3 regions of the Enterobacter sp. ECC-219 genome follow, and region 1 is predicted to be linked to each of the others. Evidence: predicted binding sites of a transcription regulator. Region 1 holds the regulator's gene; each other region holds the start of a gene.
What was found. Region 1 encodes Fur, which represses iron uptake genes when iron is present. Its sites were predicted from a motif close to ATAATAATGAGAACNACTATCAA; they were not measured.
Positions count from the first base shown of each region.

Region 2: the regulator Fur is predicted to act here: its motif matches at 2,277-2,299, upstream of V1603_RS20485 (Nramp family divalent metal transporter).
Region 3: the regulator Fur is predicted to act here: its motif matches at 4,795-4,817, upstream of sodA (superoxide dismutase [Mn]).

Region 1 is NZ_CP143680.1:2,041,001-2,051,841, reverse strand. It holds gene potE (putrescine-ornithine antiporter) at 1-701, shown strand, start outside; gene V1603_RS09635 (IS110 family transposase) at 802-1,737, opposite strand; gene pgm (phosphoglucomutase (alpha-D-glucose-1,6-bisphosphate-dependent)) at 1,969-3,609, opposite strand; gene seqA (replication initiation negative regulator SeqA) at 3,634-4,182, opposite strand; gene ybfF (esterase) at 4,366-5,139, shown strand; gene ybfE (LexA regulated protein) at 5,268-5,555, shown strand; gene fldA (flavodoxin FldA) at 5,711-6,241, shown strand; gene fur (ferric iron uptake transcriptional regulator) at 6,532-6,978, shown strand; gene chiQ (ChiQ/YbfN family lipoprotein) at 7,071-7,397, opposite strand; gene chiP (chitoporin) at 7,445-8,842, opposite strand; gene glnS (glutamine--tRNA ligase) at 9,290-10,841, opposite strand, start outside.
Region 2 is NZ_CP143680.1:4,296,702-4,307,542, reverse strand. It holds gene V1603_RS20495 (EAL domain-containing protein) at 1-761, shown strand, start outside; gene V1603_RS20490 (NupC/NupG family nucleoside CNT transporter) at 807-1,994, opposite strand; gene V1603_RS20485 (Nramp family divalent metal transporter) at 2,341-3,579, shown strand; gene V1603_RS20480 (DUF2502 domain-containing protein) at 3,612-3,962, opposite strand; gene mgrA (L-glyceraldehyde 3-phosphate reductase) at 4,090-5,088, opposite strand; gene ipdC (indolepyruvate decarboxylase) at 5,274-6,932, shown strand; gene V1603_RS20465 (ion channel protein) at 6,933-8,168, opposite strand; gene glk (glucokinase) at 8,373-9,338, shown strand; gene V1603_RS20455 (LytR/AlgR family response regulator transcription factor) at 9,377-10,102, opposite strand; gene V1603_RS20450 (sensor histidine kinase) at 10,104-10,841, opposite strand, start outside.
Region 3 is NZ_CP143680.1:540,647-551,487, reverse strand. It holds gene rhaA (L-rhamnose isomerase) at 1-42, opposite strand, end outside; gene rhaB (rhamnulokinase) at 39-1,508, opposite strand; gene rhaS (HTH-type transcriptional activator RhaS) at 1,810-2,646, shown strand; gene rhaR (HTH-type transcriptional activator RhaR) at 2,720-3,568, shown strand; gene rhaT (L-rhamnose/proton symporter RhaT) at 3,569-4,603, opposite strand; gene sodA (superoxide dismutase [Mn]) at 4,891-5,511, shown strand; gene yiiM (6-hydroxyaminopurine reductase) at 5,583-6,257, shown strand; gene cpxA (envelope stress sensor histidine kinase CpxA) at 6,294-7,667, opposite strand; gene cpxR (envelope stress response regulator transcription factor CpxR) at 7,664-8,362, opposite strand; gene cpxP (cell-envelope stress modulator CpxP) at 8,513-9,016, shown strand; gene fieF (CDF family cation-efflux transporter FieF) at 9,170-10,063, shown strand; gene pfkA (6-phosphofructokinase) at 10,238-10,841, shown strand, end outside.

The DNA.
Region 1 (10,841 bases):
AATCCGCCTGCGCGAACGCGGAAGTGGTAGAGAACCCGGAGAAGAACGTGCCGATTGCGGTCCTCGGCGGAACGCTGGGCGCGGCGGTGATCTATATCGTCTCGACTAACGTCATTGCCGGGATTGTGCCAAACATGGATCTGGCTAACTCTACGGCGCCGTTCGGGCTGGCCTTTGCCCAGATGTTCACCCCGGAAGTCGGGAAAGTGATCATGGGTCTGATGGTGATGTCCTGCTGCGGCTCGCTGCTCGGCTGGCAGTTCACCATCGCACAGGTGTTTAAATCCTCGGCTGATGAAGGTTACTTCCCAAAAATCTTCTCCCGCGTGACCAAAGCGGATGCGCCGGTGCAGGGGATGCTGGCGATTGTCATCTTCCAGAGTGGATTGTCGCTGATGACCATTAGCCCGTCGCTTAACAGCCAGTTCAACGTGCTGGTCAACCTGGCGGTAGTGACAAACATCATTCCGTATATTCTGTCGATGGCGGCGCTGGCGATCATTCAGAAGGTGGCGAAAGTTGATCCACGCAAAGCGCGTGCGGCGAATATTGTGGCGCTGATTGGGGCAATCTACAGCTTCTATGCGCTCTACTCATCCGGCCAGGAAGCGATGCTGTATGGCGCGATGGTGACCTTTATGGGCTGGACGCTATATGGTCTGGTGTCACCGCGGTTTGAATTGAAGAACAAACATAGCTAAAAAAAGCCCGGTGGCGCTAACGCTTACCGGGCCTTTTTCTCCCTCTCCCTGTGGGAGAGGGCCGGGGTGAGCAGCTGTGTTTAAAGTCAACGGCTGACGGCTAAGCTGCCACCCATTTTTTATTGTCCCGCACCATTGCATTCAGGATTGTCACCAGCTTCCTGACGCAGGCCGTCATTGCCACTTTAAACGCTTTTCCCTTTCCTCTCAGTCTCTCAAAAAACGCCTGTATGGTCGGGTTATAACGCACCGCTGACATCGCAGCCATATACAACGCTGCCCGCACTGCACTCCGTCCTCCCCAGATACAGCGTTTTCCTTTCATTTTTCCGCTGTCATGCGCATACGGACACACCCCGACCAGGGCACTGATTTTACGTCTGCTAAGCTGCCCCAGCTCAGGCAGCATCGACAGCAGAACCGCCAGTGTTGTCCGCCCGATACCTTTCACTTCCTCCAGAAGCTTTACCTTCTCCTGCCATAGCGGCATCACTTTTATCTGCCGGTCTATGTCGTCATCCGTGTCCTTTATCTCCGCGTTCAGCCAGTCGATATGCCGTTTGATACCCGTCCGGATGAGTTCGTCGGTGCAGGAGCCGTAGCGGTTCTGCTCCATGGTTCTGTTGTCCACCAGCTGACGACGACGGGATACCATCATGGCCAGACGCTGCGTCTGCTCGTCTGGTGCGGGGCGTACATCCGGCGTCATCCTGCGACCAAACTCGCAGATAATACGGGCATCATTCGGGTCGGTCTTGAAGAGTGTTCCCAGCGCCCGGGCGAAATGTCTGACCTGAGCGGGGTTCACCACGGCGACGGGAAGGCCGGCAAGCTCAAGCGTGGCAGCCAGAAGGTTATGGTAACGGCCGGTGGCCTCCATCACGATGCGAACAACGGTGCGGGATGCGAGTGCATCGAGGAGTTGCTGGTGCCCGTGTGGGGTGTTCTCCAGATGGAGAAACAGTCCGTCAGGACTGATGAAGACGTCAAAAGTGTCTTTGGCAATATCGATGCCGACGGTGGTATGTTCAGTCATGTTCATGTCTCCCGGCCTTGTAATATACGGGCTGGCACAGGCCGCCCGGGCAGCTGTTCGGGTTAACAGGAAAACTGATGCCACGCCATGAGCTCACCCGCGGGCTTGAAAACCCAGAGGGCTAACGGGCTGTGGCATCAGGTGAAACTCAGTGACAGTTTACCCGTCTGTAGACGGGTAACTGAAGTGACTTTAAACATACAAGGGCATCAGCCCGCACCAGAACACTACTTACGCGTTTTTCAGCACTTCGCTGACAATCTCTACCGCCTCTTTCTCAATCTGCTGGCGGTGCTCAGCGCCGAGGAAGCTTTCGCAATAGATTTTGTACGCATCTTCCGTACCGGACGGACGCGCGGCGAACCAGCCGTTTTCGGTCATCACTTTCAGTCCACCGATAGACGCACCGTTACCCGGTGCCGCCGTCAGACGCGCGGTGATCGGATCGCCTGCCAGGGTGCTTGCGCTGACCATCTCTGGGGAGAGTTTGGACAATGCAGCTTTCTGCGCAGAGGTCGCGCCAGCCTGGATACGGTTATAGCTTGGCGCACCAAAGCGTGCCGCCAGCTCGTTGTAGTGTTCCTGCGGGTTTTTACCGGTAACCGCGGTGATTTCCGCAGCCAGCAGGCACATGATGATGCCGTCTTTATCGGTTGACCACGGGGTGCCGTCGAAGCGCAGGAAGGACGCGCCCGCGCTCTCTTCGCCGCCGAAGCCAAAGCTGCCGTCGTGCAGACCGTCAACGAACCACTTGAAGCCCACCGGCACTTCCACCAGCTTGCGGCCCAGCGCGTCCACCACGCGGTCGATCATCGCAGAAGAGACCAGCGTTTTACCGACAGCCACCTCTTTGCCCCACTGCGGGCGGTGCTGGAACAAGTAGTTGATCGCAACAGCCAGGTAGTGGTTCGGGTTCATCAGCCCGGCAGGGGTGACGATGCCGTGACGGTCATAATCCGGGTCGTTAGCAAAGGCCAGATCGAACTTCTCGCGCAGTGCCAGCAGGCCCGCCATCGCGCACTCGGAGGAGCAGTCCATACGGATCGCGCCGTCTTTGTCCAGGTGCATGAAGCGGAAGGTCTGATCGACGTGATCGTTCACGATGGTCAGATCCAGCTTGTAGTGCTCGGCGATGCGCTTCCAGTACTCAATACCGGAGCCGCCCAGCGGATCCACGCCCAGCTTCAGGCCGGCTTTCTGAATCGCCGCCATATCGACGATATCCGCCAGCCCTTCCACGAACGGCTGAACCAGATCCTGCTCTTTCACGTGGCCGGAGGCCATCGCTTCATCAAGAGAAATACGTTTAACGCCTTTCAGGCCGTCGGCCAGCAGCGCGTTTGCACGATCTTCCACCACTTTGGTGACGTTGGTGTCAGCCGGGCCGCCGTTAGGTGGGTTGTATTTGATACCACCGTCTTCCGGCGGGTTGTGGGATGGCGTGATAACGATCCCGTCTGCCAGTGCGCCACCTTTTTTGTTGTGCACAAGGATTGCGTTTGATACCGCCGGCGTTGGGGTGAAGCCGTTGTTCTCCTGCACAATCACGTCAACGCCGTTTGCCGCCAGCACTTCCAGCACGGAAATGAACGCCGGTTCAGACAGCGCATGGGTATCTTTTCCCACGTAGCACGGACCGGTAACGCCGTTTTTGGCGCGCTCTTCCGCAATGGCCTGAGCAATGGCCAGAATATGCGGTTCGTTAAAGCTGTGGCGCGCCGCGCTGCCGCGGTGACCAGATGTACCAAACTTCACTGCGTGTTCTGCGTTGCCCACGACCGGTTTCAGCACGTAATACTGCGCGGTCAGCTGAGCGACGTTAATCAAATCGCTTTGTTGTGCAGGTTGGCCTGCACGGCTGTGATTTGCCATTACCGGGTCCTTATGATGCAAGGGTTAAATTGTACCGCAAACCTTTTCAATCAATTCCGCCGGGAACTGCATGGACTGCATGATGTGTTCAATCATGCTGCACTTGCGGCCCGTATTGGTATTGGTGATCACCCAGTACGGGGTGCCAGGGACATGTTTAGGTTTGGTTTGATTGCCATTTTGCAGCAGCGTCTGCTCGTCGCCCGCGAAATAGACGCGGGTACGGCCGTGCAGCGACTCGGTCGCTTCAGCAAACGCTTTGTTATCCAGGGCGTAAAGTGTAGACAGCACCAGCATAAAACGGTTGACCGCCTTTTTCTGCTCCGCATATTCGTCGGAGAGCAGCAGCTCACGCATCGCGCGCACTTTATCTTTTACCGGCGTCACGGCAGGTTTTGCCTGTGCAGCAACGCTCGGCTGAGACACGACATCTTTGGTAACTGGGGTGGCAGGCTGTGAAGCGGCGGAAATTTTAAGCATGCGCCGTAAAATGTCGGACGCGCTCTCCCCGATATGCCGCGTCTGGCTGGCAATATACTGATAGAGTTCGTCATCAACTTCGATTGTTTTCATCTTAATCCAGTGCGATATCTTATCTGAATACAAGTCATTGGGATTATAAGGTCAAATCCCAACAGCGGATAGCGTCAAACCAGGTTGGCGGCAAAAGTCAGATTAAACTGGAACCTTGCAGCCGGGCGGCAGAATGGTCAACATGATACCCTAACCTGACATACGTAAAAAAAGAACTTTGCCATGAAATTGAATACCCGAGCGCAAACTGCACAATCGCCGAACAATAATTCCCCCATCGTGCTGGTTCATGGACTTTTTGGCAGCCTGGATAACCTGGGCGTGCTGGCCCGCGATTTGGTCACCGATCACGATATTCTACAGGTTGATATGCGCAATCACGGGCTTTCCGGCCGCTCAGACGAAATGACCTATGCGGCAATGGCGCAGGATCTGCTGGATACGCTTGATGCGCACAATCTGCAGAAGGTGACCTTCATCGGGCATTCAATGGGCGGTAAAGCGGTTATGGCGCTCACCGCGCTGGCGCCAGAACGCATTTCCGGGCTTGTGGTCATTGATGTTGCCCCTGTGGACTACGACGTTCGACGTCATGATGAGATTTTCGCAGCAATTAATGCTGTAACGGCAGCTGGCGTTTCCACACGTCAGCAGGCGGCAACGGTTATGCGTGAACATCTTGATGAAGAAGGCGTGGTGCAGTTCCTTTTGAAGTCATTTGTTGACGGGCAATGGCGTTTTAACGTGCCGGTGCTGTGGGACCAGTACAACAACATCGTGGGCTGGGAAACCGTCCCCACCTGGCCGCACCCTGCTCTCTTTATTCGCGGCGGCCACTCTCCTTATATTACCGACGCTTACCGCGACACGCTGCTGGCACAGTTCCCGCAGGCGCGCGCCCACGTGATTGCCGGGGCCGGGCACTGGGTTCACGCCGAAAAACCTGACGCTGTACTGCGCGCTATCCGCCGCTATCTCGCTGATACTGCAAATTGATTAAAAAGAGAGCGACTGGAAGATGACAGGCTTCCAGTCGTTGGCGTGCCGTTTTTGGTGATGTATGATGGCGCGCTTATCGCCCGGGCTTTAGCAGGGCGGCGTGTTTCCCCCGAAGTCTCAGAATCATGGCCAAAGAACAAACGGACCGTACGACACTAGATCTGTTCGCGAATGAGCGTCGACCGGGACGACCGAAAACGAATCCGCTTTCGCGCGATGAACAGCTGCGTATCAATAAACGCAATCAGCTTAAACGCGATAAAAATCGTGGGCTTAAGCGTGTCGAACTGAAGCTCAACGCTGACGCTGTCGATGCGCTTAACGAGCTGGCCGAGGCGCGTAATATCAGCCGCAGCGAGCTTATTGAAGAGATGCTCATCGCTCAGCTTGAGACGCTTCGCAGCCAGGCATAAGTCTGAAAAACCCCTTTATCGCCCTTTTCATGTAGCACAGAGTGCAGTCCTGCGCGATAGCGGTTTCCGCAGGGTTGCCAGTTCTGCTATTATTGCCCTTATCCGTGGCCGAATTGCGCCACCATACCATTAAGTTTCAAGAGGTTATTTTACTCATGGCAATCATCGGCATTTTCTTCGGCAGTGATACCGGCAATACCGAAAATATCGCAAAAAACATTCAGAAACAGCTCGGTAAAGACGTTGCTGATGTGCATGACATCGCCAAGAGCAGCAAAGAAGATCTCGAGGGCTATGACATTCTGCTGCTGGGTATTCCAACCTGGTACTACGGTGAAGCCCAGTGCGACTGGGACGATTTCTTCCCGACGCTGGAAGAGGTGGACTTCAACGGGAAGCTGGTCGCACTGTTTGGCTGTGGCGATCAGGAAGACTATGCCGAGTACTTCTGTGACGCGCTGGGGACGATTCGCGACATCATTGAGCCGAATGGCGCGGTTATTGTTGGTCACTGGCCGACTGCCGGTTACCACTTCGAAGCCTCTAAAGGCCTGGCCGATGACGATCATTTTGTGGGTCTGGCCATTGACGAAGACCGTCAGCCTGAGCTTACGGCAGAGCGTGTAGAGAAGTGGGTTAAGCAGATCCGTGAAGAACTCCACCTGGACGATATTCTCAACGCCTGATTTTTTCTACGGCGCAACGCAGGTTGCGCCCGTTTTCCAGGTAAAACCGATTAAATTAATTGCTACAAACTTTTAACTTTTTCGCCCAGACCTGTACAATGTCTCCCTGGCAAAATGTGGTTTCCATTGAGCAAGTTTGTTGGTGATACCACGTTTTTATAAGCATACTTTGCCTGAGACTTGCAGTTTTCATTTAGGCATGGCAGTTCTATAATGAGACGCATTAACCCAGGTGCATTTTCTGTCACTTCCTTCAGAAGTGAATCGTTTAGCAACAGGACAGATTCCGCATGACTGACAACAATACCGCATTAAAGAAGGCTGGCCTGAAAGTAACGCTTCCTCGATTAAAAATCCTCGAAGTGCTTCAGGGTCCAGACAATCACCATGTCAGTGCGGAAGACCTTTATAAACGTCTTATCGACATGGGTGAAGAGATTGGGCTGGCCACCGTTTATCGCGTGCTGAACCAGTTTGATGACGCGGGCATTGTTACCCGTCATAATTTCGAAGGCGGTAAATCTGTATTCGAACTGACCCAGCAGCATCACCACGATCACCTGATCTGCCTCGATTGCGGCAAGGTCATTGAATTTAGCGATGATTCCATCGAAGCGCGTCAGCGTGAAATCGCAGCTCGTCACGGCATTCGCCTGACCAACCACAGCCTGTACCTTTACGGTCACTGCGCTGAAGGGGATTGCCGCGAGAATGAACACGCTCACGACACAAAATAAGTTAGCGTTCATACTCTGAGCCAGCCGCAAGGTTGGCTTTTTTTTGCGTCAAAAAAGCCCGGTAAGCAAAGTGCCACCGGGCGTAAAGCAACTTATTTATTGTTATTGCGTATCTCGTTCCAGATCTTATCGCAACGCTTCGCCACTTCCTGATCGTTACCGGTTTTACGCGCCTGAATACAGGCCTGATAATCCATCACCCGAACGTTCTCCTGCGTCGCGAACTGCTCATGCGCTTTCTCTTTCTTCAACACATTCAGCACGCTCTGACAGGCTTCGATTTTCTCCGGCGAGGCTTCCGCAGTATTAATACAGGCGCTATACGCCTCCTTCAGACGGGAATCCTCTTTCGGCGCCTGAGTCTGAACGCACGCCACCAGCCCTGATGCCAGCAACGCGACGATTACGATTTTTTTCATCATGTGAAGTCTCCAGACCGGCGGGATTCAGCCCGCCGGTGTGCTCATCAGAAGATGGTGAATGGGGCGATAACCATGAATTTGACGTCACGTTCATCCTGGAAGATGTTGCCGTAACCGCCCGCATAGCTTGGAATATCGGAGTGGTTGTCATACTGGGTGAAGTGCAGCTTGAACATCGTGCCTTTCGCGCGGCCATCCTGCAGGGTATAGATAGCATCCAGGCTGTAGGAGGACTCTTTCAGGCGATAGTTTGGATCGTAGTAGGCATCCGGCGTCGCCATGTCTGCTGGTTTTGCGTCCCAGGCGTATGCGTAAGAAGCCCCCACCGCCCAGCCAGGCAGGTTCCAGTTTTTCAGGTCATACATGGCGCCGAAGAAGACCGCTTTCTCGCCGTCGGCGTTGAAGTCGGAGCGGTTATCCCACCAGATATCCAGACGACCGTTGGATGATGCATAGGTCGGGGTCATACGCTGCAGGAAGTAGCCCTGCTGCCCTTCCGCCTTCACCCATGTCCCTTCCAGACGCAAATCAACCTGACCGACTTTGTAGCCGAAGGTCAGCGCCTGAAGCCACGCGGTGCCGTTATAAATGTCATTTACGCTGCCATCGCTGACCTTATCGCGCGTACCGTAGAACTGGTAGCTGGTGCTCAGCGGGCTACCGGCGATATCAAATTTGTAGCTGGCTTTAGCAAAATACTGATCGATATAGCCTTCCGCCTGACCAAATGCGGCTTCCAGAACCAGATCGTTTTTAAAGTCGTACTTCGCGCCCAGCGAGTGGAGGTAATCGACTTTGGTTTTCTTATCGTTCTGGTAGAACTTATCCATTTCGATGTGCCACGGTGCTTTGTACTCGTTGGTCCACATATAGGAGAAGCTCAACGCACCTGCGTCACCGTAGTCAAAGTTAGCCCCGGCTTCTGCACCCTGATAGGTACCAGGCATAAAGCTCCAGTGCGGCGCTAACAGCGTCTGGCCGGTTGGCTGAATATACCCCCCGCGCGCCCAGACCGGGCCGTATTTAAATTTCGCTGCAGCCTTATAAAGGCTGATACCGCTTTTATCTCCGGACCAGTCTTCGTCATAGGCTTTATTGCTGGAGGAGAAGGCAATTTCGTTCGGGTGGCCGCTGTCGCCGTTTTCCGCCATTTCGATTGCGGTAAATGCGGCAATATCCAGACCGAACATATCAGCGGCATAGCCTGACTGGAAGTCCAGGTTGGCGTTCCAGGTGGAGTGAGAGAGGTTGGTTTTGTATTTATCTTCTGTGACATCTTTACGGTCACGTTCACGCTGCCAGTAATAAATACCGCCAGTGAGGGTAGAATCTTCGATGAAACCTGCTGCTTTCGCCTCTGGTGTCACCACCAGGCCCGACATTGCTGTCACACCGGCAATAGCCAGCGCCAGCGCACTACGTTTGCCACTGAACGTACGCATAGATTATTCCTCTTTGACGAATTAAAACGCCTTAAACGGCGAAAATATAAAAGACCAAATGGTCAGGGGTAGTTATAAATACCCTCGAATTAACTACCGTCTTTAGGTTATTTTTCGCGACGCGAATTATCAATGCTTTTCAGTGGGCAAAAGTCAGGATTATGACGAAGTGCACATAATTGGTAGTGCTTTGTAACATTTAGCCGGATGCGAGGTGTGGCGGGGCTAAAGCAGGTAATTTCAACGTATTAGATCGTAAAAAAACACGTATTTGTCTTTATTCACTTTTTTATCAGAAAGACAAACTTTTTTTAGAAAAATAAGTAGCACCACGTTGACCAAAAATTTTAGTTGGCCTAATTACGGGTCTACTTTAACGATATGATCATTAAATAAAAAAACGCCGCTATAAGCGGCGTTTGTTTCTCATTGACCAGTGCAGCGTTATTATTCGCCGATCTTCGTCCAGGTATCACGCAAACCTACGGTACGGTTAAATACCGGCTTTTCTGCCGTGCTGTAACGGCTGTCCAGGCAGAAGTAACCTTCACGTTCAAACTGGAATGCTTTGCCCGCTTCAGCCGCTTTCAGCGACGGCTCCGCGTAACCCTGTTTGATCACCAAAGATTCCGGGTTGATAGTCGCCAGGAAGTCTTCAGCTGCACCCGGGTTAGGCACGCTAAACAGACGATCGTACAGACGAATTTCTACCGGCAGCGCGTGGGAAGCGCTCACCCAGTGAATCACGCCTTTCACCTTGCGGCCATCTGCCGGATCTTTGCTCAGCGTCTCTGCATCGTACGAACAGAAGATGGTGGTGATGTTGCCTTCTGCATCTTTCTCTACGCGCTCGGCTTTGATGACGTAGGCATTACGCAGACGCACTTCTTTACCCAGCACCAGACGTTTGTACTGCTTATTGGCTTCTTCACGGAAGTCAGCACGATCGATCCAGATTTCACCGCTGAACGGCACGTCGCGGCTTCCCATTTCCGGTTTGTTCGGATGGTTAGGCATGGAGACCAGCTCGCTTCCACCCTGCGGGTAGTTTTCGATAACCAGCTTCACCGGATCGATAACGGCCATCGCGCGCGGGGCGTTTTCGTTGAGATCTTCACGAATGCAGGATTCCAGAGACGCCATTTCGATGGTGTTGTCCTGCTTGGTCACGCCAATACGTTTGCAGAACTCACGAATAGAGGCGGCAGTGTAACCACGACGGCGCAGACCAGAGATGGTTGGCATACGCGGATCGTCCCAACCCTCAACGTGCTTGTCTGTTACCAGCAGGTTCAGCTTACGCTTGGACATCACGGTGTATTCCAGATTCAGACGAGAGAACTCGTACTGACGCGGATGCACAGGAATGGTGATGTTATCCAGCACCCAGTCGTACAGACGACGGTTGTCCTGGAACTCCAGCGTACACAGGGAGTGCGTAATGCCTTCCAGCGCATCGCTAATGCAGTGGGTGAAGTCGTACATCGGGTAGATGCACCACTTGTTGCCGGTCTGGTGGTGTTCCGCAAATTTAATGCGGTACAGCACCGGGTCGCGCATCACGATGAACGGAGACGCCATGTCGATTTTGGCGCGCAGGCACGCTTTGCCTTCTTCGAAACCACCGGCACGCATTTTTTCAAACAGCGCCAGGTTCTCTTCCACGCTGCGATCGCGGAACGGGCTGTTTTTACCTGGCGCAGTCAGCGTACCGCGATACTCGCGGATTTCGTCAGCAGACAGTTCGTCGACGTATGCCAGACCTTTATTGATCAGCTCCACCGCGTAGGCATACAGCTGATCAAAATAGTCAGAGGAGTAGCAGATATCGCCAGACCAGTTGAAACCCAGCCATTGCACGTCGTTTTTAATGGACTCAACGTATTCGATGTCTTCTTTTACTGGGTTGGTGTCATCGAAACGCAGGTTGCACTGCCCCTGGTAATCTTGCGCAATGCCAAAGTTCAGGCAGATCGATTTCGCGTGACCAATGTGCAGG
Region 2 (10,841 bases), 2.3 Mb from region 1:
CAGCATCGGGACAAACAACGGAGCGTGTTCTGATGTTAGCGCGTATTAAGCATGCTCTGGAGACAGATCGGTTCCATTTATACGTGCAGCCGATTCAGAAGGCAGACGGTAGCGGCTACTATGAAATTCTGACGCGCATGGAGAGTGAAGGGGAGATCATCACCCCGGATCGCTTTATTCCGTTGGTTGCCCAGTTCAACCTCAGCCACCGGTTTGATATGTGCGTTATGGAAAAATTACTGCAGTGGCTGCGCGATCACCCTGCGACGCAGGCTGGCGCCCGTTTCTCCGTCAATCTGATGCCGCTCACGCTGATGCAACAGGAGGTGGCGACCGAGATTTGTACGCTGTTTGAGCGCTACGGCGTTGCGCCTCAGACCGTGGTGATTGAGATCACTGAAGAGCAGGCCTTCTCAAATTCCGGCTGCAGCATCAGCAATATTCAACAACTGCGGGATTATGGTTTCCGGATTGCCATTGATGATTTTGGCACCGGTTATGCCAACTACGAGCGTCTCAGACGTCTGCAGGCAGATATCATTAAAATTGACGGCTGCTTTGTTAAAGATATTTGCACTGATGATATGGATGCGATGATCGTCCAGTCGATGTGTAATCTGGCGAAAACGAAATCGCTGTGCATTGTTGCGGAATATGTAGAAACACCGGCGCAGCGGGAGATGCTGCTTCGCTTCGGCGTGGATTATCTGCAGGGCTATCTGATAGGCAAACCCAAACCGCTGAAAGAATTGCGGGCATAAAAAAACCGGGAGCCAGACTCCCGGTTTTTGTTTTAACAGTAAACGTTACAGTACCAGTGCTGCGATAGAAGCAGACAGAACGCTCACCAGGGTGGAGCCGTAAACCAGTTTCAGGCCAAAGCGAGAAACTACGTTACCTTGTTCTTCGTTCAGGCCTTTAATCGCACCGGCGATAATGCCGATGGACGAGAAGTTGGCGAAGGAGACCAGGAATACGGACAGAATACCCACCGCACGTGGAGAGAGCGTGCCGGCAATTTTCTGCAGATCCATCATCGCAACGAATTCGTTTGAAACCAGCTTGGTCGCCATGATACTGCCCACCTGCAGCGCTTCGTGAGCCGGAACACCCATCACCCAGGCAAATGGATAGAAGATGTAGCCCAGAATGCCCTGGAAGGAGATACCCAGCACCGCAGCGAACAGGGCGTTCAGTGCAGCAATCAGCGCAATGAAGCCGATCAGCATGGCGGCAACGATAATCGCCACTTTGAAACCGGCCAGAATGTACTCACCCAGCATTTCGAAGAAGCTCTGACCTTCGTGCAGGTTTGACATCTGAATGTTCTCTTCGCTGGCGTCAACACGGTACGGGTTGATCAGCGACAGAACGATAAAGGTGCTGAACATGTTCAGAACCAGCGCTGCAACAACATATTTTGGCTCCAGCATGGTCATATACGCGCCCACGATAGACATGGAAACGGTAGACATTGCGGTTGCCGCCATGGTGTACATGCGGTTACGGGACATTTTGCCGAGGATATCTTTATACGCAATGAAGTTCTCAGACTGACCGAGGATCAGGGAGCTTACGGCGTTGAAAGATTCCAGCTTACCCATGCCGTTCACTTTAGATAACAGGAAACCAATTCCTCGAATAACGAACGGCAGAACGCGGATGTGCTGCAGAATACCGATGAGCGCGGAGATGAAGACGATTGGGCACAGTACCTTCAGGAAGAAGAACGCCAGACCTTCGTCGTTCATTTTACCGAAGACAAAGTTTGTCCCTTCGTTGGCGAATCCGAGCAGTTTTTCGAACATTTCGGAGAAGCCTTTCACGAAGCCGAGGCCTACGTTGGAGTTCAGGAAGAACCACGCAAGTAAAACTTCAATGACCAGCAGTTGGACAACATAACGAATACGAATTTTTTTGCGGTCTGTGCTGACCAGCAATGCGAGTGCAGTAACGACAACAAGTGCCAGGACAAAATGAAGGACGCGGTCCATATTTGCTCCAAATATGAGGCAGGTTTAATTTTCGTGCACATTCTATGTAACAAGCGAAAAGAAAACGAGATCAAGGACACACTATAGTTACATCCTGTGACGAGTCTCAAAAATAGTGATCCACAATACATTTTTGTTATGTTAGGTAAATGAGTGAAAAGTTAAGTTTGTGTGCTACGCTTCACAAATGACTGCGCATTTTCACATTCTGTGATGTCGCACCACCTGCCCATCTATCGTTCTTAGCTATCAGAGAAATCATTTCAAACCATCCAAATGATCTTGATAATCATTCTCATTTTTATAGCATTAAACATAGCAAAGGCTATATTTCCAGAGGCAGATAATGACAAACAGTCGCGTAGAGGGTAGCAGTGGCAGAGCAGCGCGCAAGTTGCGGTTCGCATTAATGGGGCCTGCGTTCATTGCTGCCATCGGCTATATCGATCCGGGTAATTTTGCGACCAATATTCAGGCCGGGGCCAGCTTCGGCTATAAGCTGCTGTGGGTGGTCGTCTGGGCTAACCTGATGGCGATGCTGATCCAGATGCTCTCTGCAAAGCTGGGGATTGCCACGGGTAAAAACCTGGCGGAGCAAATCCGCGACCACTATCCGCGTCCAGCGGTCTGGCTCTACTGGGTTCAGGCAGAAATCATCGCCATGGCAACCGACCTCGCTGAGTTTATCGGCGCGGCGATCGGCTTTAAGTTAATTCTGGGTGTGTCACTGTTACAAGGGGCGGTACTGACCGGGATTGCTACGTTCCTGATCCTGATGCTGCAGCGTCGAGGGCAAAAGCCGCTGGAGAAGGTCATTGGTGGTCTGCTGCTGTTTGTCGCTGCGGCGTACATCGTTGAGCTGATTTTCTCACAGCCGAACCTGGCGCAGCTCGCGAAAGGCATGGTGATCCCAGGCCTGCCAACCTCGGAAGCGGTGTTCCTGGCCGCCGGGGTGTTGGGGGCGACCATCATGCCGCATGTCATTTATTTGCACTCCTCGCTGACCCAGCATCTTCATGGTGGGACGCGCAAAGAGCGTTATTCGGCAACCAAATGGGATGTGGCAATCGCCATGACCATCGCGGGTTTTGTGAATCTGGCGATGATGGCCACCGCCGCCGCCGCTTTCCATTTTAACGGCCATACCGGTATTGCCGATCTCGATCAGGCCTATCTCACGCTGGAGCCGTTACTGAGCCATGCTGCTGCAACGATATTTGGTCTGAGCCTGGTCGCTGCCGGCCTCTCTTCCACGGTGGTAGGTACGCTGGCAGGGCAGGTGGTGATGCAGGGTTTTGTGCGCTTCCATATTCCACTGTGGGTGCGTCGTTTTGTCACCATGCTGCCGTCATTTGTTGTGATTCTGATGGGGCTCGATCCAACGCGAATTCTGGTGATGAGCCAGGTGCTGCTGAGCTTTGGTATTGCGCTGGCGCTGGTGCCGCTGCTGATTTTCACCAGCAATAAAACGTTGATGGGCGATTTGGTTAACACGACGCTGGTGAAACGAACCGGTTGGGCGATTGTGGTGGTAGTCGTAGCGCTAAACTTATGGCTGTTGATTGGCACAGCGCTGGGGCTATAAAAGAAAAAGGAGCCGGGAGGCTCCTTTTTGCATTAATGACGACCGTGGCCGTGACCACCGTGTCCTTTTCCGCCGTGACCCCAGCCGCCGCGGCGGTCGTCACGATCGTTCCAGCCTTCGCGGTAGCCGCGTTCATAGGCGTTATTTTTATACCAGCCGCGATGCAGGCCGTTATCATGCCTGCGCCAGCGGTCACCACGCCATTCATAATGACGGTTCCAGTAGTCACGGTCGCGCCAGTAGCCACCGTCCCAGTATCTGCCGTAGTCGTCACGATCGCCAATTTGTAATTTTACTGATGGCAACAGGGTGATTTCGCCCGCAGTGGCGATGAGCGGGGCTGAAGCCAGTAATACCGCTGCAAGAATCAGTGACCTGAACATACTCTTTCTCCTTCACGATCGGGGCCTTCGTGGGGCCTGTTAACGCAATATTACGAGTTGGTAAAGCCTCGTTTCATCGCCTCAACTCCGAATTGCTGAGGGAGAGCACTTTTTGCTAAAAGTGGTTTTATTTTGAGCTGTTCAGGATTTCGTTAATACGCGTCAGCTCTTCTGCGGAAAAATGGCGGTTTTTCAGCATGCCCACGGCGTCATCGATCTGAGCCGCTTTACTTGCCCCAATCAGCACCGAGGTCACTTCCTCATGGCGTAACACCCAGGCCAGCGCCATCTGGGAGAGTTTCTGGCCGCGGCTTTCCGCCAGGGCGTTTAGCTTGCGTACCTTCTCCAGCTTCTCTTCGGTGATCTGATCCGGGTTAAGGAATTGACTGCCGCTTGCCGCACGGGAATCGGCGGGAATACCGTTAAGATACCGGTTGGTCAACTGTCCGCCTGCCAGCGGCGAGAAGGGAATACAGCCGACCCCTTTTTCCTGCAGAACATCCAGCAAACCCTGTTCCGGCGCACGTTCGAACATCGAGTATTTCGGCTGGTGAATCAGGCAGGGCGTGCCCAGATCGTTCAGGATATCAATCGCTCTACGCGCCAGTTCGGCGGGGTAGTTGGATAACCCGACATACAGAGCTTTGCCCTGGCGCACCAGATGGTCAAGCGCTTTCATGGTTTCCTGCAACGGCGTTTCAGGATCGGGACGGTGATGATAGAAGATATCGACATACTCCAGCCCCATGCGCTTCAGGCTTTGATCCAGGCTTGCCAGCAGATATTTGCGCGATCCCCAGTCGCCGTAAGGGCCGTCCCACATGGTATATCCCGCTTTCGTGGAGACGATTAGCTCGTCGCGCCAGGGCAGGAAATCCTCCTGCAAAATACGGCCGAAATTACGCTCGGCGGACCCCGGCGGGGGACCATAGTTATTGGCAAGGTCGAAATGCGTAATACCCACATCGAATGCGCGCTGTAAAAGTTGACGGCTGTTTTCGAGAAGCGTGGCGTCACCAAAATTGTGCCACAGCCCGAGCGAGACGGCAGGGAACCTGAGCCCGCTACGCCCGCAGCGGCGATACTCCATTGTCTGGTAACGACTTTTGTCCGGCTGATAACCCATTTTTATGACCCCTCGCGCTGCAGAGAAAAAGTAGTGTATACGTTTACATTAACGTGAAAAAAAGCAGCATAGCGCAGCCTTTTTTGTAAAGCATTCTTTCCATACCCTTCTTACCGCCAATTCTGGACAGCCATCACGCTTATTTAATACTCAAGGTGAGGTCAACATCAGAAGGATACCTGTTTATGCGTACCCCGTACTGCGTCGCCGATTACCTGCTGGACCGTCTTACAGATTGTGGAGCCGATCATCTGTTTGGCGTGCCGGGCGACTATAACCTGCAGTTTCTCGACCACGTGATAGACAGCCCGGATATCTGCTGGGTGGGCTGTGCCAACGAATTAAACGCCTCTTATGCCGCTGACGGATATGCCCGCTGTAAGGGCTTCGCGGCGCTGCTGACGACGTTTGGCGTAGGAGAGTTAAGTGCCATGAACGGCATTGCGGGCAGCTATGCCGAGCACGTTCCGGTACTGCATATCGTTGGGGCGCCGGGCACGGCTTCTCAGCAAAGAGGCGAGCTGCTGCACCATACGCTGGGCGATGGTGAGTTCCGTCATTTTTACCATATGAGCGAACCGATCACCGTTGCACAGGCGATCCTGACTGAACAAAACGCCTGTTATGAAATTGACCGGGTACTGACGACCATGCTCCGGGAACGTCGCCCCGGCTATCTGATGTTACCTGCCGATGTGGCAAAAAAAGCCGCCACGCCGCCTGTAAACGCTCTCACGCTTCGGCATGCCCATGCCGATAGCGCCTGCCTGAAAGCGTTCCGGGATGCCGCGGAGAATAAACTGGCTGCCAGCAAACGTACCGCGCTGTTAGCGGATTTCCTTGTTCTGCGCCATGGGCTGAAGCATGCGCTACAGAAGTGGGTGAAGGACGTACCGATGGCACACGCCACCATGCTGATGGGCAAAGGCATATTCGACGAACGTCACGCCGGCTTTTACGGCACTTACAGCGGTTCGGCAAGCGCCGGCCCGGTAAAAGAGGCGATAGAGGGGGCGGACACGGTGCTGTGCATCGGCACGCGATTTACCGATACCCTGACGGCTGGCTTCACCCACCAGTTAACCCCGTCGCAAACGATAGAGGTTCAGCCTCATGCTTCACGCGTCGGTGATATCTGGTTTACCGGCATCCCAATGCTTCAGGCAATTGAAACGCTGGTGGAGCTGTGCAAACAGCATGTTCACGAGAAGCCAGCTCCCTTGTCCCATAGCGCGATGAACTTCCCTCAACCGGAGGGATCGCTTACCCAGGAGAATTTCTGGAAAACGCTGCAAACGTTTATTCGCCCGGGAGATATCATCCTTGCCGATCAGGGGACCTCGGCCTTCGGCGCGATTGACCTGCGTTTGCCTGCCGACGTGAATTTTATCGTCCAGCCGCTGTGGGGCTCGATCGGCTACACCCTTGCCGCGGCGTTCGGCGCACAAACGGCTTGCCCGAACCGGCGCGTGATTGTGCTGACGGGTGATGGCGCGGCGCAGCTGACCATTCAGGAGCTCGGGTCAATGTTGCGTGATAAACAACCCCCCATCATCCTGGTGCTCAACAACGAAGGATACACGGTTGAAAGGGCAATTCACGGGCCGGAACAGCGTTACAACGACATTGCGCTATGGAACTGGACGCAAATCCCGCAGGCCCTGAGCCTCGATCCTCAGGCTCAGTGCTGGCGGGTCAGTGAAGCGGAGCAATTGGCGGACGTGCTGGAGAAAGTGGCGCACCACGAGCGGCTCTCGCTGATTGAGGTGATGCTGCCAAAAGCGGACATCCCGCCGCTGCTGGGAGCGATTACCAAAGCGCTGGAAGCGCGCAATAGCGCCTGATTACTTGTCGTTTCGCCAGGCCATCATCATCGGTTTGCCCGCCAGCAGGAGCCAGGCGGGCAACATCACGATGCAGAGCAGCGGGAAAAGCGTTGAATCCGGCACCACGACCGCCGCCATAAACAGGCTTAGCCACGCATCACGCGTCACCACCAGTACCAGCCCCAGAATAGAGCAGGAGACGGTAATCGCCGCTGGAACCGCATCGACATGCTCGTGCAGCATCAGCCCCAGTGCCACACCGACAAACACCGCCGGGAAGATGCGTCCACCGCGGAAACCGCAGGCTGCAGCGACGACCAGCGCCGCCAGCTTGATGACGGCAAACAGCAGGTAATCGGAAACGCTAAATACCTGGCTGAAGGCGAGCTGCTGCATCTCATCCAGACCTTTGAACAGCGTCACCGTCCCGCCAATCGAGCCTAATATTCCGAGGATTAATCCCCCTGTACCCAGAATCAGCACCGGATGTTTGAGCTTATGCACCAGCCGGTGCAGGCGCGGAAGACACCATACCGCCACCATCCCCAGCGCGATGGCTATTGCGACGACGATGGCGCCGCTGAAAATATCCGCTATCTGCATCTCTCCGTAGTGGGGCAGAGAGAGGGAAAAATGGGGATGGAAAAACAGGCTGGTCGTCAGCGCGCCGGCGGCTGCAGCCATCAGCGGAGCAAAAAGTTTATCCCAGAGTGGGGCATCATCATTGCTGGTGAGCGTCTGTGAAAAAATCAGAGCGGCAGCAACAGGCGTGCCGAAAAGCGCCCCGATGGTGCCAGCGGAGGCGAGGATGGTCCAGTCCAGCGCGCCGACGCGCGGTAGAATGCGTGAGCCAAGGTAAACCGCCAGACCTATATTCACCGCCATAATAGGATGCTCGGGGCCCAGACTGACGCCGCCCGCCAGGCCCACGATCAACGCGACGATCAGCCCCGGCAGTGCAGAGGGCTGAATCGGAGCGCCAATCAGCGGTTCCAGCGCCGGGTCCGGTCCGGCATGACCGGGACTGAAACGGATCACCAGGCCCACCGCAATGCCGGTTAACGTCAGCATTACAATGATCCACGCCGAAGAATCAGCGGTGACTCCCAGTTTTGCCGGAAGCGCCGTCCATAACAGGGTTTGCAGCACCGACGCGACTTTCATCACGACAATAAGTACCAGGCTTGAGGCCACGCCGATGATCAGCGCAGGAATGGCCAGCAACAGCATGGTTCTGGCTCGCGGGTGGAGCATGATGATTTCCTTGTACAAAAGGTATTACGTTACTTTGCACATTAAGCCTTCTGGCAATAGTGCAAAAGGTGCTGAAACGGTAAAGTTATTCTGTGACGAAGATCGATAATCCACGGGCATTCACCTTCCGGTCGTTGTTGTTATCACGCCTTGAATTTACAGTGTCCCAAAGATTTATTCTGACTTTAGCGGAGCAGTAGAAGAATGACAAAGTATGCTTTGGTAGGCGATGTGGGCGGCACGAACGCGCGTCTCGCATTATGCGATGTAAGTAGCGGTGAAATTTCCCGGGCGAAAACCTACTCAGGGCTGGATTACCCAAGCCTTGAGGCCGTTGTTCGCGTCTATCTGGAAGAGCATCAGGCGAGCGTCGAAGACGGTTGCATCGCCATTGCCTGCCCGATAACCGGCGACTGGGTCGCAATGACCAACCATACCTGGGCCTTCTCCATCGCAGAGATGAAAAAAAACCTCGGGTTTGCGCATCTGGAAATCATCAACGACTTCACCGCGGTGTCCATGGCGATCCCGATGCTAAAGCCGGAGCACCTGATCCAGTTTGGCGGTGCTGAGCCGGTCGAGGGCAAGCCGATTGCGGTTTACGGTGCCGGTACCGGCCTGGGCGTGTCGCACCTGGTGCATGTTGCTCAGCGCTGGGTGAGCCTGCCGGGTGAAGGCGGCCACGTAGACTTTGCGCCAAACAGCGAAGAAGAGGGCATTATCCTCGAAGAGTTACGCGCGGAGATCGGCCACGTTTCCGCCGAGCGCGTCCTTTCAGGGCCGGGGCTGGTGAACCTGTACCGGGCGATTGTGAAATCGGATGGTCGTCTGCCGGAAAATCTGCAGCCGAAGGACGTCACCGAACGCGCGCTGGCGGACAGCTGCATTGACTGCCGCCGCGCTCTGTCGCTGTTCTGCGTGATCATGGGACGTTTCGGCGGCAACCTGGCGCTGACGCTGGGCACTTTCGGCGGGGTCTATATTGCGGGCGGGATTGTGCCGCGCTTCCTCGACTTCTTTAAAGCCTCCGGCTTCCGCGGCGGGTTTGAAGATAAAGGGCGCTTCAGAAGCTACGTACAGGACATTCCTGTTTATCTCATCGTGCATGATAACCCAGGCCTGCTGGGTTCGGGTGCCCATCTGCGTCAGGTTCTCGGTCAAATCCTCTGACGCATCATAACCCTCTCCCGCGGGAGAGGGCTCTTTCGTTACAGGTGCATCAGCTGGCGGAACTCTTTCACTTTGCTGCGGCTCACCGGCACCTGAAAATCCAGATCTTTGAGACGCAAAATATAGGTGTTGTTAAACCACGGTTCGATCTCGCGGATCTTGTTTAAATTGACGCAGAACGAACGGTGGCAGCGGAAAAAGTGGGCCGCTGGCAGCTTGCTGCAAAACTCGGTGATGTTCATCGCCATGACGTATGATTCCCGCCGCGTATAGACAAACGTCATCTTTTCGTGCGCTTCGGCGTAGTAGATATCGTTGACCGGGGTCACGATGATGCGCTCATCTTTGACCAGATTAATGGTGTCGTTTTCGCGTACCGCGGGGCTGGCGGGGGCGGTCTGCTGCTGCCATGCGGCCTCCAGCTTTTGCAGCATGCTGACAATCCGCGACTCCTGGTAAGGTTTCAGAATATAGTCAAACGCCTCCAGCTCGAAAGCTTCTACGGCGTGCTCTTTCCAGGCGGTAACGAACACAATAAACGGCTTATGGGCAAACTGATTGATGTTTTGCGCCAGCAGTACGCCATCCAGCGAGGGAATATTGATATCGAGAAAAATCGCGTCGACCCGGTTGTGCTGCAAAAACTTCAGCACGTCCAGACCGTCATCAAACGTACCCACAATCTCCATCTGGCTGTGGGTTTTGATAAGCCAGCTGAGCTCCTGTTGAGCCAGGATTTCATCTTCTACGATGATAACTTTCATATTACTCGCCCTGAGGTAACAGTGATGTCGCCGCATGAACAGGGGAGCGTTCATTCGGGACGTAAAAAGCGATTTCAGTGCCTGGTTCAAGACGGTGAATATGCAGCCCGTCGCCGTAGAGAAGCTTGACCCTGTGGTGTACGTTCAATAGCCCGATTTTATTCCCTGGCATTTCGTTAGACTCCACGCGCTCAATGACTTTTGGGTCAATCCCGTGGCCGGTATCGCGTACGGCAATACGCACCCGGTTTCCGCTTTCAGTGATGCTGATGGTGACCACCCCTTTGCCTTTACAGGGCTGAATACCGTGAACAATCGCGTTTTCGACCAGCGGCTGGATCAGCAGGCTCGGGATCACGCAGTTGACCTCTTCATCAATATCAAAAATCACCGTGAGCTTGTCGCCGAAGCGCGCCTGCTCAATCGCAATGTAGTCTTTGATCTGATACAGCTCTTTTTTGATGTCGATCTGCTCGTCATCTTTTAGTTCGATGTTGTAGCGCAGATAGCGCGACAGGTTAAAAATCAGCTGGCGCGCGGTGTCCGGATTCAAACGAATGGAAGAGGAGATGGCATTCAGCGCGTTAAACAGGAAATGGGGATTAATTTTGCTCTGAAGCGCGCGCAGCTCTGCCTTATTTGCCATCTCGCGCAGCTGTTCTGCCCGGGAGACCTCAAGCTGGGTAGAAATAATCTGCGACAGGCCAATGGCCATCTCCTGCAGCGTGGAGGTGATCTG
Region 3 (10,841 bases), 1.5 Mb from region 1:
CTGTTTAGCCAGATCCCAGGCTTGTTCAAGTTGAGTGGTCATGCGCAAAGCTCCTTAGTCAGTCGTTTTTGCTGAAACTGCGCCCGGTAGCGGGCAATTTCATGGCAGGGATTAGGGATGAAAGTAGTCAGGCGGATATTCGCGGTGACCACCGAACGGAATTCATCGACGTCTGAAAGTTCGTCCAGAGCCATCAGCTGAATACCGATGTTGCCGAGCGTCGAGGCCTCCACCGGACCCGCCACCACGGTGATGCCGCAGGCATCGGCGCAGAGCTGGTTCAGCAACTGGTTCTGGCAGCCGCCGCCCACGATATGCAACTGGCTGAACGGTTTGCCGCGCAGGCTCGCCAGCTCGTTCAGAACATCCGCGTAGAGCAGGGCGAGGCTGTCAAAAATACAGCGCGCCAGCTCGGCAGGACGGGAAGGGACCGGTTGTCCGGCCTCGAAACAGGCGGCCTGGATTTCGGCGCTCATATGCACCGGGTTAATAAAGCGGTCGTCATTCGGGTTGATCAGGAACGTACAGGCCTGCAGCTTTTCGGTTTCGGCGATAAGCGCCGGCAGGTCGAAAATATGCTGTTCTTTCAGCATTCGCTGGAGCAGCCAGAGTCCCATGATGTTCTTCAGCACGCGGTAGCGCCCTTCGGCACCGCCTTCATTAGTGATGTTCGCCGTCATCGCGGCGTCGCTGGTGTACGGCGTTTTGCTCTCAAAGCCCATCAGCGACCAGGTGCCGGAAGAGAGGTAGGCCGCGTCTTTGCTGGCCAGCGGGGATGCAATCACCGCGCTGGCGGTATCGTGACTGGCGACGGCGACAACAGGGATGGCGTTCCCCTGCGGGCAGAGCCACTGCCCGATCGCATTACCCGGATGGGTCGGCGTGCCGAACCAGGAAGGTGAGGCCCCCGTCCAGGCCAGCAGGTGTTCATCCCAGCTATCGGTGTTGATGTTGACCAGCTGCGTGGTGGTGGCGTTGGTGTATTCCCAGTTCATGTTGCCGGTCAGCCGGTAGCTTAAGTAGTCCGGGACGAGCAGTGCATGCGCCACCTTTTTGACCAGCTCCGGCTGCTGCTCAACCAGCGCGCGCAGCTGATAGAGCGTGTTAAACGGCAGAAACTGAATGCCGCTGCGGCCATAGATGTTGTGTTTGCCAAGCTGGGCTATGGCCTGTGCCATCAGCCCGTCGGTGCGGCTGTCTCGATACGAGACGGGCAGGCCGATGCGTTCGCCGTGGCTGTCGAGCAGAACGTAGTCCACGCCCCAGGTATCAATGCCGATGCTGTCGATGCGTATGCCATCATTGCAGACGTTGTTCAGCCCGGTGCGGATCTCCGCTTCCAGGGCATCAATATCCCAGGTATCAAAACCGTCCTGTTTTTGCAGGCAGTTGGCGAAACGGTGCATTTCGCGAAGCGTGAGTGTGCGCTTGCCGCAGTCCCAGGTGGCGAGCATTACGCGGCCGCTGGATGCGCCTAAATCGACAGCTACACAATGGCGAAAAGTCATGGTCAGGTCCCTTCTTAAGTCATTGGTGCTGAGTGTAAAAAAGGGAAGAAAAGGCCACCTTCTCGTCACTGACAGCACGAATCTCGCGCTGGCAAGGAAGCAAAGATGAACGTGAGGGAGTTCACAATTTCCAGTGAGGGCGGGGTTTTAGGGCAATGTGACGTTGACCGCATTTCCCGATTTTTCCGTCTGTTTCTTGAAAAACGGACAGTCTTTGCGACGTTTGCTGTCAAAAATTTAAGGTGAGTGTGGAAGGCCTTAATTACTATTTTGAGAACTTTTCTCATTGGTGGGGGCCGCTATGACCGTACTGCACAGCGTCGATTTTTTCCCGTCGGGAACATCTCCGATCGCGATCGAGCCACGGCTCCCGCAGGCCGCGTTTCCTGAACATCATCATGATTTTCATGAAATTGTGATTGTCGAGCATGGGACAGGCATTCATGTCTTCAACGGCCAGCCATACACCATCAGCGGCGGTATGGTGTGCTTCGTGCGCGATCGCGACAGGCATTTGTATGAACATACCGACAATCTGTGTCTGACCAACGTGCTCTATCGTTCGCCGGACGCGTTCCAGTTTCTGTCGGGATTGAACAAGCTACTGCCCCAGGAGCAGGATGGACACTACCCGTCTCACTGGCGGGTGAATCAGTCCACGTTGCAGCAGGTGCGCCAGCTGGTGAATCAAATGGAGCAGAGCGAGGACGGGCAGGAGACCCATGCCATTGCCACCCGCGAGCTGCTGTTTATGCAGCTGCTGGTGCTGTTGCGTCGCAGCAGCCTGGTGGAAGGGCTGGCAAATAACGACGCGCGGCTGAACCAACTGATGGCCTGGCTGGAGGACCATTTCGCCGAGGACGTGTGCTGGGAAACGCTGGCGGATGATTTTTCGCTGTCGTTGCGTACGCTCCATCGTCAGCTCAAGCAGCACACCGGGCTCACGCCGCAGCGCTACCTCAACCGCCTGCGCCTGATTAAAGCGCGTCACCTTTTACGTCACACCGACGAAAGCGTCACGGATATCGCGTATCGCTGCGGTTTCGGCGACAGTAATCACTTTTCGACCCTTTTTCGTCGCGAGTTTAGCTGGTCGCCGCGCGATATCCGTCAGGGGAAGGATGCTTCAATCCAGTAACGCGAAGGCAATCACCGTTTTATTGCCGCAAAATGGCTAATAATGTCCGGTTATTCACCGTAGAGGTTGTGGTGTGGCCGCTCAGTTAATTCTTCGCAAAGATGATTTTTTTGCCTCCGCGAGTCAGGCCGTCGCGGTGGCCGACCGCTACCCGCAAAATGTCTTTGCCGAGCATATCCACGAGTTTTGCGAGCTGGTGCTCGTTTGGCGCGGCAACGGCTTACACATCCTCAACGACCGGCCCTACCGCATCACGCGTGGCGATCTGTTTTACATCCGCGGCGAAGACAAACACGCTTACGCCTCGGTTAACGATCTGGTTTTGCAGAACGTTATCTACTGCCCGGACAGGCTCAAACTGAATGTCGACTGGGCGGCTCATATCCCCGGTTTTCTCAATGCCAGAGGCGAACCCCACTGGCGCTTAAGCAGCAACGGCATGGCTCAGGTGCGCCAGACGATCTCCCAGCTGGAGCAGGAGAGCCAAAAGCACGATTCGGTGGCAAACCCGATGGCGGAGCTGCTTTTCGCCCAGTTGGTCATGACCCTTAAACGCCATCGTTATGCCACCGACAACCCCTCCGCGACCGCCCAGGAAGCGCTGCTGGACAAGCTGATCGCCCGGCTTGCGGGTAGCCTGAACAAAAGTTTCATGCTGGAAAAGTTCTGCGAGCAGGAGCAGTGCAGCGAGCGCGCACTGCGCCAGCAGTTCCGCACCCAGACGGGGATGACGGTGAACCACTACCTGCGCCAGCTGCGCATCTGCCACGCCCAGTATTTGTTGCAGCATACGGAGTTGATGGTCAGTGAAGTGGCGATGCGCTGCGGATTTGAGGACAGTAATTACTTTTCGGTGGTGTTTAATCGCGAGGTGGGGATGACGCCGGTTCAGTGGCGTCATCGTAGTCGAAAGGCAGCGTAATCAGTTCGCCATGCCGAGGCCGACAATGTTAGCGGCAATGATGATCACCACGCAGCCCAGGCTCAGAACGCCCACCGGACGACGCCCGGCGTTATTCCACTCCTTCAGCACCAGCCCAACCAGCCCGCCGCACAGCACGTAGAAGCTCATGTGCAGCATCCAGCTTATGTAGTCGTACTGCGGCGGAATGCTGGCGTGACCCCAGGCGTAGAAAAAGAACTGCAGATACCACATGATGCCGCCCAGCATCGAAAGCAGCACGTTGGTGATAATTAAGGATTTTGCCAGCAAGAAATCTGCTTTTACCGACAGATCCTTCACTTTTGCCAGACGAATGAAGCAGAAGCCGAGGTTTACCAGCGCGCCGCCGCCCATGATGACCACGTAGCTTGGCAGCGCCACGTACAGCGGGTCGACGCCCAGCGCGGCGGCCGCTTCGTGCATGGGTTTTGCGGCGTTCATGGCGAACGACATGCCCGCCGAGAAGATGCCGCACATCACTGCCAGCAGCAGCCCTTTCTTCAGGTTAAAGTCTTCGGCTTTGATGCCCATCTTGCGCTCTTTCAGCTGACCCGCTCGGGTGACGATACCCACGCCGATTACCGCGACAAGCACGCCCAGCAGCGTCATCTGCCCGCCTTTGGTGTTGATCAACACGTCGACATTACCGTTAAGAATGGGCGTCATCAGCGTGCCGACGATCAGCGTAATGCCAATCGCGATGCCGATACCCATCGACATCCCGAGGTAGCGCATGGTCAGTCCGTAGTTAATGTTGCCGATGCCCCACATCGCGCCGAAAAGAAACACCGGCAGCAGGGTGGAAGCACTGAAGGAGGTGAAGTAGCCCCAGAAATCCGGGAGCAGCATGGCGCTAATGGTCCATGGCAAAATCAGCCAGGACACGGTACCGCCAACCGACCACATGGTTTCCCACGACCACCCTTTCACCTTTTTGAACGGGGCATAGAAACAGGCTGCACTGGCTGCGCCTATCAAATGCCAGAAGATACCCATCGTAATCGCATGATTCATTTTACGTCCTCATCGTTTTTATAGCCGGTGGCCTCCCCCCGACTTGATGAGTGTAAAAATTAGGCGGTTCAGGAACCTTCAGAAGGTTGCCGCACTTTGGTTTTGGATGGCAATCAGCGCGTTAACCTGGTGAGCAGACTCACAATTTTGCGTTTAGGCAAAACCTGAATAACCTTATAAAAACTACGGCATTGATAATCATTTTCAATATCATTTAATTAACTATAATGAACCAACTGCTTACGCGGCATTAACAGCTGTGCCGCCCGACAATAATGGAGAGGATTATGAGTTATACACTGCCATCCCTGCCGTATGCCTACGACGCACTGGAACCGCATTTCGACAAGCAGACGATGGAAATCCATCACACTAAACACCACCAGACCTATGTGAACAACGCGAACGCCGCGCTGGAAAGCCTGCCAGAGTTCGCTAACCTGCCTGTTGAAGAGCTGATTACCAAACTGGACCAGCTGCCAGCAGACAAGAAAACCGTGCTGCGTAACAACGCTGGCGGTCACGCTAACCACAGCCTGTTCTGGAAAGGCCTGAAAACCGGCACCACCCTGCAGGGCGACCTGAAAGCGGCTATCGAGCGCGACTTCGGTTCCGTTGACAACTTCAAAGCGGAATTCGAAAAAGCCGCTGCGACCCGTTTCGGCTCTGGCTGGGCGTGGCTGGTTCTGAAAGGCGACAAGCTGGCGGTAGTGTCTACTGCTAACCAGGACTCCCCGCTGATGGGTGAAGCGATCTCTGGCGCATCCGGCTTCCCAATCCTGGGTCTGGACGTATGGGAACACGCTTACTACCTGAAGTTCCAGAACCGTCGCCCTGACTACATCAAAGCGTTCTGGGATGTGGTGAACTGGGACGAAGCAGCAGCGCGTTTCGCCGCTAAAAAATAAGGTTGCATTGACGCCTGTGAGAAGCGAGTCTTATGACTCGCTTTTTTTGTATCTGCGTAATGGAGGCAGCAATGCATTACCCGGTGAACGTGTTTACAGGCAAGGTCAGGGAGTACGACGGCAGCCGCCCGAGCGCCATCGCCAAAGTGCAGGTCGACGGTGAACTGACGTTAACCGATCTCGGGCTGGCGGGTGACGAGCAGGCCGAAAAGAAAATCCACGGCGGGCCCGAGCGCGCGCTGTGCCACTATCCGCGCGAGCACTATCAGCACTGGAAAACCGAGTTCCCCGAGCAGGCGGACCTCTTCGTTGCGCCCGCGTTTGGCGAAAATCTCTCGACCGAAGGGCTGACGGAGAAGAACGTCTTTATCGGCGATATCTACCGCTGGGGTGATGCCCTGATTCAGGTGACGCAGCCACGCTCGCCTTGCTTCAAGCTCAACTACCATTTCGGGATTCAGGATATGTCGGCCCAGCTGCAAAAAGCGGGTAAAACCGGCTGGCTGTACCGCGTGGTGCTGGCTGGGCAGGTTTCAGCGGACGCGCCGCTTGAGCTGGCGTCGCGCCTGAGCGATGTGTCTGTTTATGACGCCTGCGCCATTGCCTGGCATATGCCGTTTGACGACGAGCAGTATCACCGCCTGCTGTCGGCAGCGGGGTTATCGACCAGCTGGACCAGAACGATGCAGAAGCGGCGCTTAAGCGGCAAGATCGAGGATAATTCGCGGAGATTGTGGGGAAAGTAGGCCGGGTAAGGCGAAGCCGCCACCCGGCACTAACAGCTACGAACGCTTATACAACGGTAGCCACAGCGTTAACCGTAGTCCACCCAGCGGGCTGTCGTCGGCTTTCACCCAGCCACGGTGCTGCTGCATGGCGGTTTCAACAATCGCCAGACCCAGCCCCGTGCCGCCAGACTCGCGGTCACGCGCTTCGTCGGTGCGGTAGAACGGACGGAAAATCTGCTCGCGATCTTCCGGGCTGACGCCAGGGCCATCGTCATCGACAATGACGGTAATCCCGTCTTTATCCACCGAAAACGCCACTTCAATCTTCGTATGCGAGTAGCGCAGGGCGTTACGCACGATATTCTCCAGCGCGCTTTCCAGCGTATTGGGGTTACCGTACAGCGGCCACGGGCCCGGCGGGAAGTTGACGGTGAACGATTTACCCATCTGTTCAGCTTCGAACGCCGCGTTGTCCAGCACCTCATGCCACAGGTGATTGGCTTTCACCGTTTCGCTCACCAGCGCGTTTTTCTGCTGGTTGCGCGACATCACCAGCAGATCGTTGATCATGCTGTCCAGACGATGGGCTTCCGTCTCAATACGCTCCAGCTCTTTGCTTTCCCCGCTGCGGCGGCGCAGCAGCGCGGTGCCCAGCTGCAAGCGCGTAAGCGGGGTGCGCAGCTCGTGCGAGATATCCGACAGCAGCCGCTGCTGGGCGGTCATCATGCGATCCAGCGCGCTCACCATCTGGTTGAAACTGGTTCCTGCGGCCAGGAACTCCTGCGGCCCGGATTCCAGCTCAGGATGCTGCCGCAGGTTACCCTGCGCCACTTCATCGGCGGCGTTTTTCAGCTTACGCGCCGGTTTTGCCAGGCTCCACGCCAGCCATAGCAGCAGCGGGGAACTGACCAGCATCGTGACAATCAGCAGCAGAAGCGGACGGTCAAACAGCAGGTTGATGAAGTCGGACTGGGAACTGCTCGCGGGACGAATCAGATAGAGCTGGTAGTTGTCTTCCCCATCCCGTACCGAGAAAGGACCGACCATCTCTACCCGACCATATTTCTTCTTCTGTGGGTGATCGGCGTTATCCGCCTGGCCAATAAAGTTGCGGATGATCTGCATTTCATTGCGATCGGCTCCAATCACGCGGCCTTCGCTGGTGACCAGCAAAAGACGTTGTCCGGGAGGCGCCCACTTATCGATAGCGCGAAAAAGCCTGCGCCACCACATCAAATCGTTCGGCGGATCGTTTGCCAGCTCCGCTTCCACGTGCTGTTCGATCATCACGCCCTGACGTTGCTCGCTGTCGAGAAGCTCCGTCATCTGGCGTGAGTCGAGTTTTGGCAACATCAAAACGAGCATTAAAACCAGTGCCAGCGTCAGCCAGAAGATGGCGAAGATGCGGGCGGTTAAGCTGCCTATCATGAAGCGGAAACCATCAGATAACCGCGACCACGCAGGGTTTTAAACCATGGGTGACCGTCTTTACGCTCCGGCAGCTTGCGGCGCAGGTTAGAGATGTGCATGTCGATGGCGCGGTCAAACGGGGTAAGGCGTTTGCCCAGCACTTCCTGACTTAAATGTTCACGCGATACCACCTGGCCGAGATGCTGTGCCAGCAGATACAGCAGGGTGAACTCGGTGCCGGTCAGCTCCAGCGTCTGGCCGTCGAAGCTCGCTTCCTGGCGGCCCGGGTTTAGGCTCAGGGAGTCCACTTCCAGCGTTGGCGAGCTGTTGTCGGTATTTTGCTGCTGCTCGCTCCAGTGGGAACGGCGCAGGATAGCGCGAATACGGGCCACCAGTTCACGGTCGTTGAACGGCTTCGGTAAATAGTCATCCGCACCCAGCTCAAGGCCGAGAACGCGGTCAAGTTCGCTGCCGCGCGCGGTCAGCATGATAACGGGCGTCTGGTGTGTCTGGCGAAGCTCTTTCAGCGTATCAATACCGTTTTTCTTCGGCATCATTACGTCGAGCAAAAGTAGATCGATGCTGTCGTCAAGGAGACTCAGCGCCTGCTCGCCATCATGGGCAACCAGGACGTTGAAACCTTCCATGTCGAGCAACTCCTTTAAAAGGGATGTGAGCTCTCGGTCATCATCAACTAACAGGATTTTATTCATTGTTTAAATACCTCCGAGGCAGAAATTACGACATCAAGGCTATCTAATCCATGACTTTACGTTGTTTTACACCCCCTGACGCATGTTTGCAGCCTGAATCGTAGACTGTCTCTCGTTGAATCGCGACACGAAAGATTTTGGGAGCAAGTGATGCGCAAAGTTACCGCTGCCGTCATGGCCTCAACGCTAGCGTTCAGTGCGTTTAGCCAGGCTGCTGTAGCTATCATCGGCGATAACGGTTCCTCGCAAGAGGGCGCAACGCACAGCAGCCAAAGCCATATGTTTGACGGCATAAGTTTAACCGAACATCAGCGTCAACAGATGCGAGATCTGATGCAGAGGGCACGACACGATCAGCCCCCTGTTAATGTTAGCGAAATGGAGACAATGCATCGCCTTGTCACCGCAGAAAATTTTGACGAAAGCGCTGTCCGCGCTCAGGCCGAAAAAATGGCTCAGGAACAGGTTGCCCGCCAGGTAGAGATGGCGAAGGTCCGCAACCAGATGTTCCACCTGCTAACGCCCGAGCAGCAAGCGGTTTTGAATACCAAACATCAGCAGCGAATGGACCAGCTGCGTGAGGTTGCACGGATGCAGCGAAGCTCAGAAACAACGTTTTTCAGTAGCAATAGCAGTACCCGTAGTAACCAGTAAACCCTGTTTTCCTTGCCATAGACACCATCCCTGTCTTCCCCCACATGATGTGGGGGTTTTTTTTGCCCCGCATTCTGATTTGTTAACCGTTTATTCATCCTTTGCCTCCCCATGCTTCCGTTATACTAGCGGCATGACATGACAGGAGCGTTTATGAATCAATCCTATGGAAGGCTGGTAAGCCGGGCCGCCATTGCGGCCACCGTCATGGCCTCTGGCCTGCTGCTGATTAAAATCTTTGCCTGGTGGTACACCGGCTCGGTCAGTATTCTTGCGGCGCTGGTGGATTCACTGGTGGATATTGCTGCCTCGCTGACCAACCTGCTGGTGGTTCGATACTCGCTGCAGCCGGCGGATGAAGAGCACACGTTTGGACACGGCAAAGCCGAGTCGCTGGCCGCGCTGGCGCAAAGTATGTTCATTTCTGGCTCGGCACTGTTCCTGTTTTTGACCGGTATTCAACATCTGGTTTCGCCTTCACCGATGAATAATCCCGGTGTCGGCGTGGTCGTCACGGTAATTGCACTTATAAGCACACTTGTTCTGGTAACGTTCCAGCGCTGGGTCGTTCGCAAAACGCAAAGTCAGGCTGTACGGGCGGATATGCTTCATTATCAATCTGATGTTATGATGAATGGGGCTATTCTTATTGCGCTCGGTCTGGCCTGGTATGGCTGGCATCGGGCCGATGCGTTGTTTGCGTTAGGGATTGGTATCTATATTTTATATAGCGCCCTGCGGATGGGGTATGACGCGGTGCAATCACTGCTCGATCGCGCTCTTCCGGACTCGGAACGTAATGAAATTTTTTCCATCGTGACCTCCTGGCCCGGCGTCAGCGGTGCACACGATCTTCGAACGCGGCAGTCAGGGCCGACCCGCTTTATTCAGATTCATATTGAAATGGAAGACAACCTGCCGCTGGTTCAGGCTCACGTGATTGCTGAACAGGTCGAGCAGGCGATTTTGCAGCGTTTTCCTGGTTCAGACGTCATCATTCACCAGGATCCCTGCTCGGTTGTACCCGGACATGTTGGGCTTTCGTAATTCGTTGTAAAAAAGTGAGCCAGGCCAGCATTTTGTGTATAAATTACCGCCATTTGGTCTGACCTGAATCAATTCAGCCAGAAGGGATTGATATACTATTTGCAGTATTCGTTGGTCGATAAGTTTCTTCCGGCAACAGATTTCAATTTTGCATTCCTAAGTTCAGAGGTAGTCATGATTAAGAAAATCGGTGTGTTGACAAGCGGCGGTGATGCGCCGGGCATGAACGCGGCAATTCGTGGGGTTGTCCGTGCAGCGCTGACGGAAGGTCTGGAAGTTTTTGGTATCTATGATGGTTACCTGGGTCTGTATGAAGACCGTATGGTTCAGCTCGACCGCTACAGCGTGTCTGACATGATCAACCGTGGCGGTACCTTCCTTGGGTCTGCGCGCTTCCCGGAATTCCGTGACGAACACATCCGTGAAGTGGCTATCGAGAACATGAAAAAGCGTGGCCTGGACGCGCTGGTGGTCATCGGCGGTGACGGCTCGTACATGGGTGCAAAACGTCTGACCGAAATGGGCTTCCCGTGCATCGGCCTGCCGGGCACCATCGACAACGACATCAAAGGCACTGACTACACCATCGGTTACTTCACCGCGCTGGGCACCGTTGTGGAAGCCATTGACCGTCTGCGTGACACCTCCTCTTCTCACCAGCGTATCTCTATCGTTGAAGTGATGGGCCGTTACTGCGGCGACCTGACCCTGGCGGCGGCTATCGCCGGTGGCTGTGAGTTCGTCGTGGTTCCTGAAGTGGAGTTCAGCCGCGAAGATC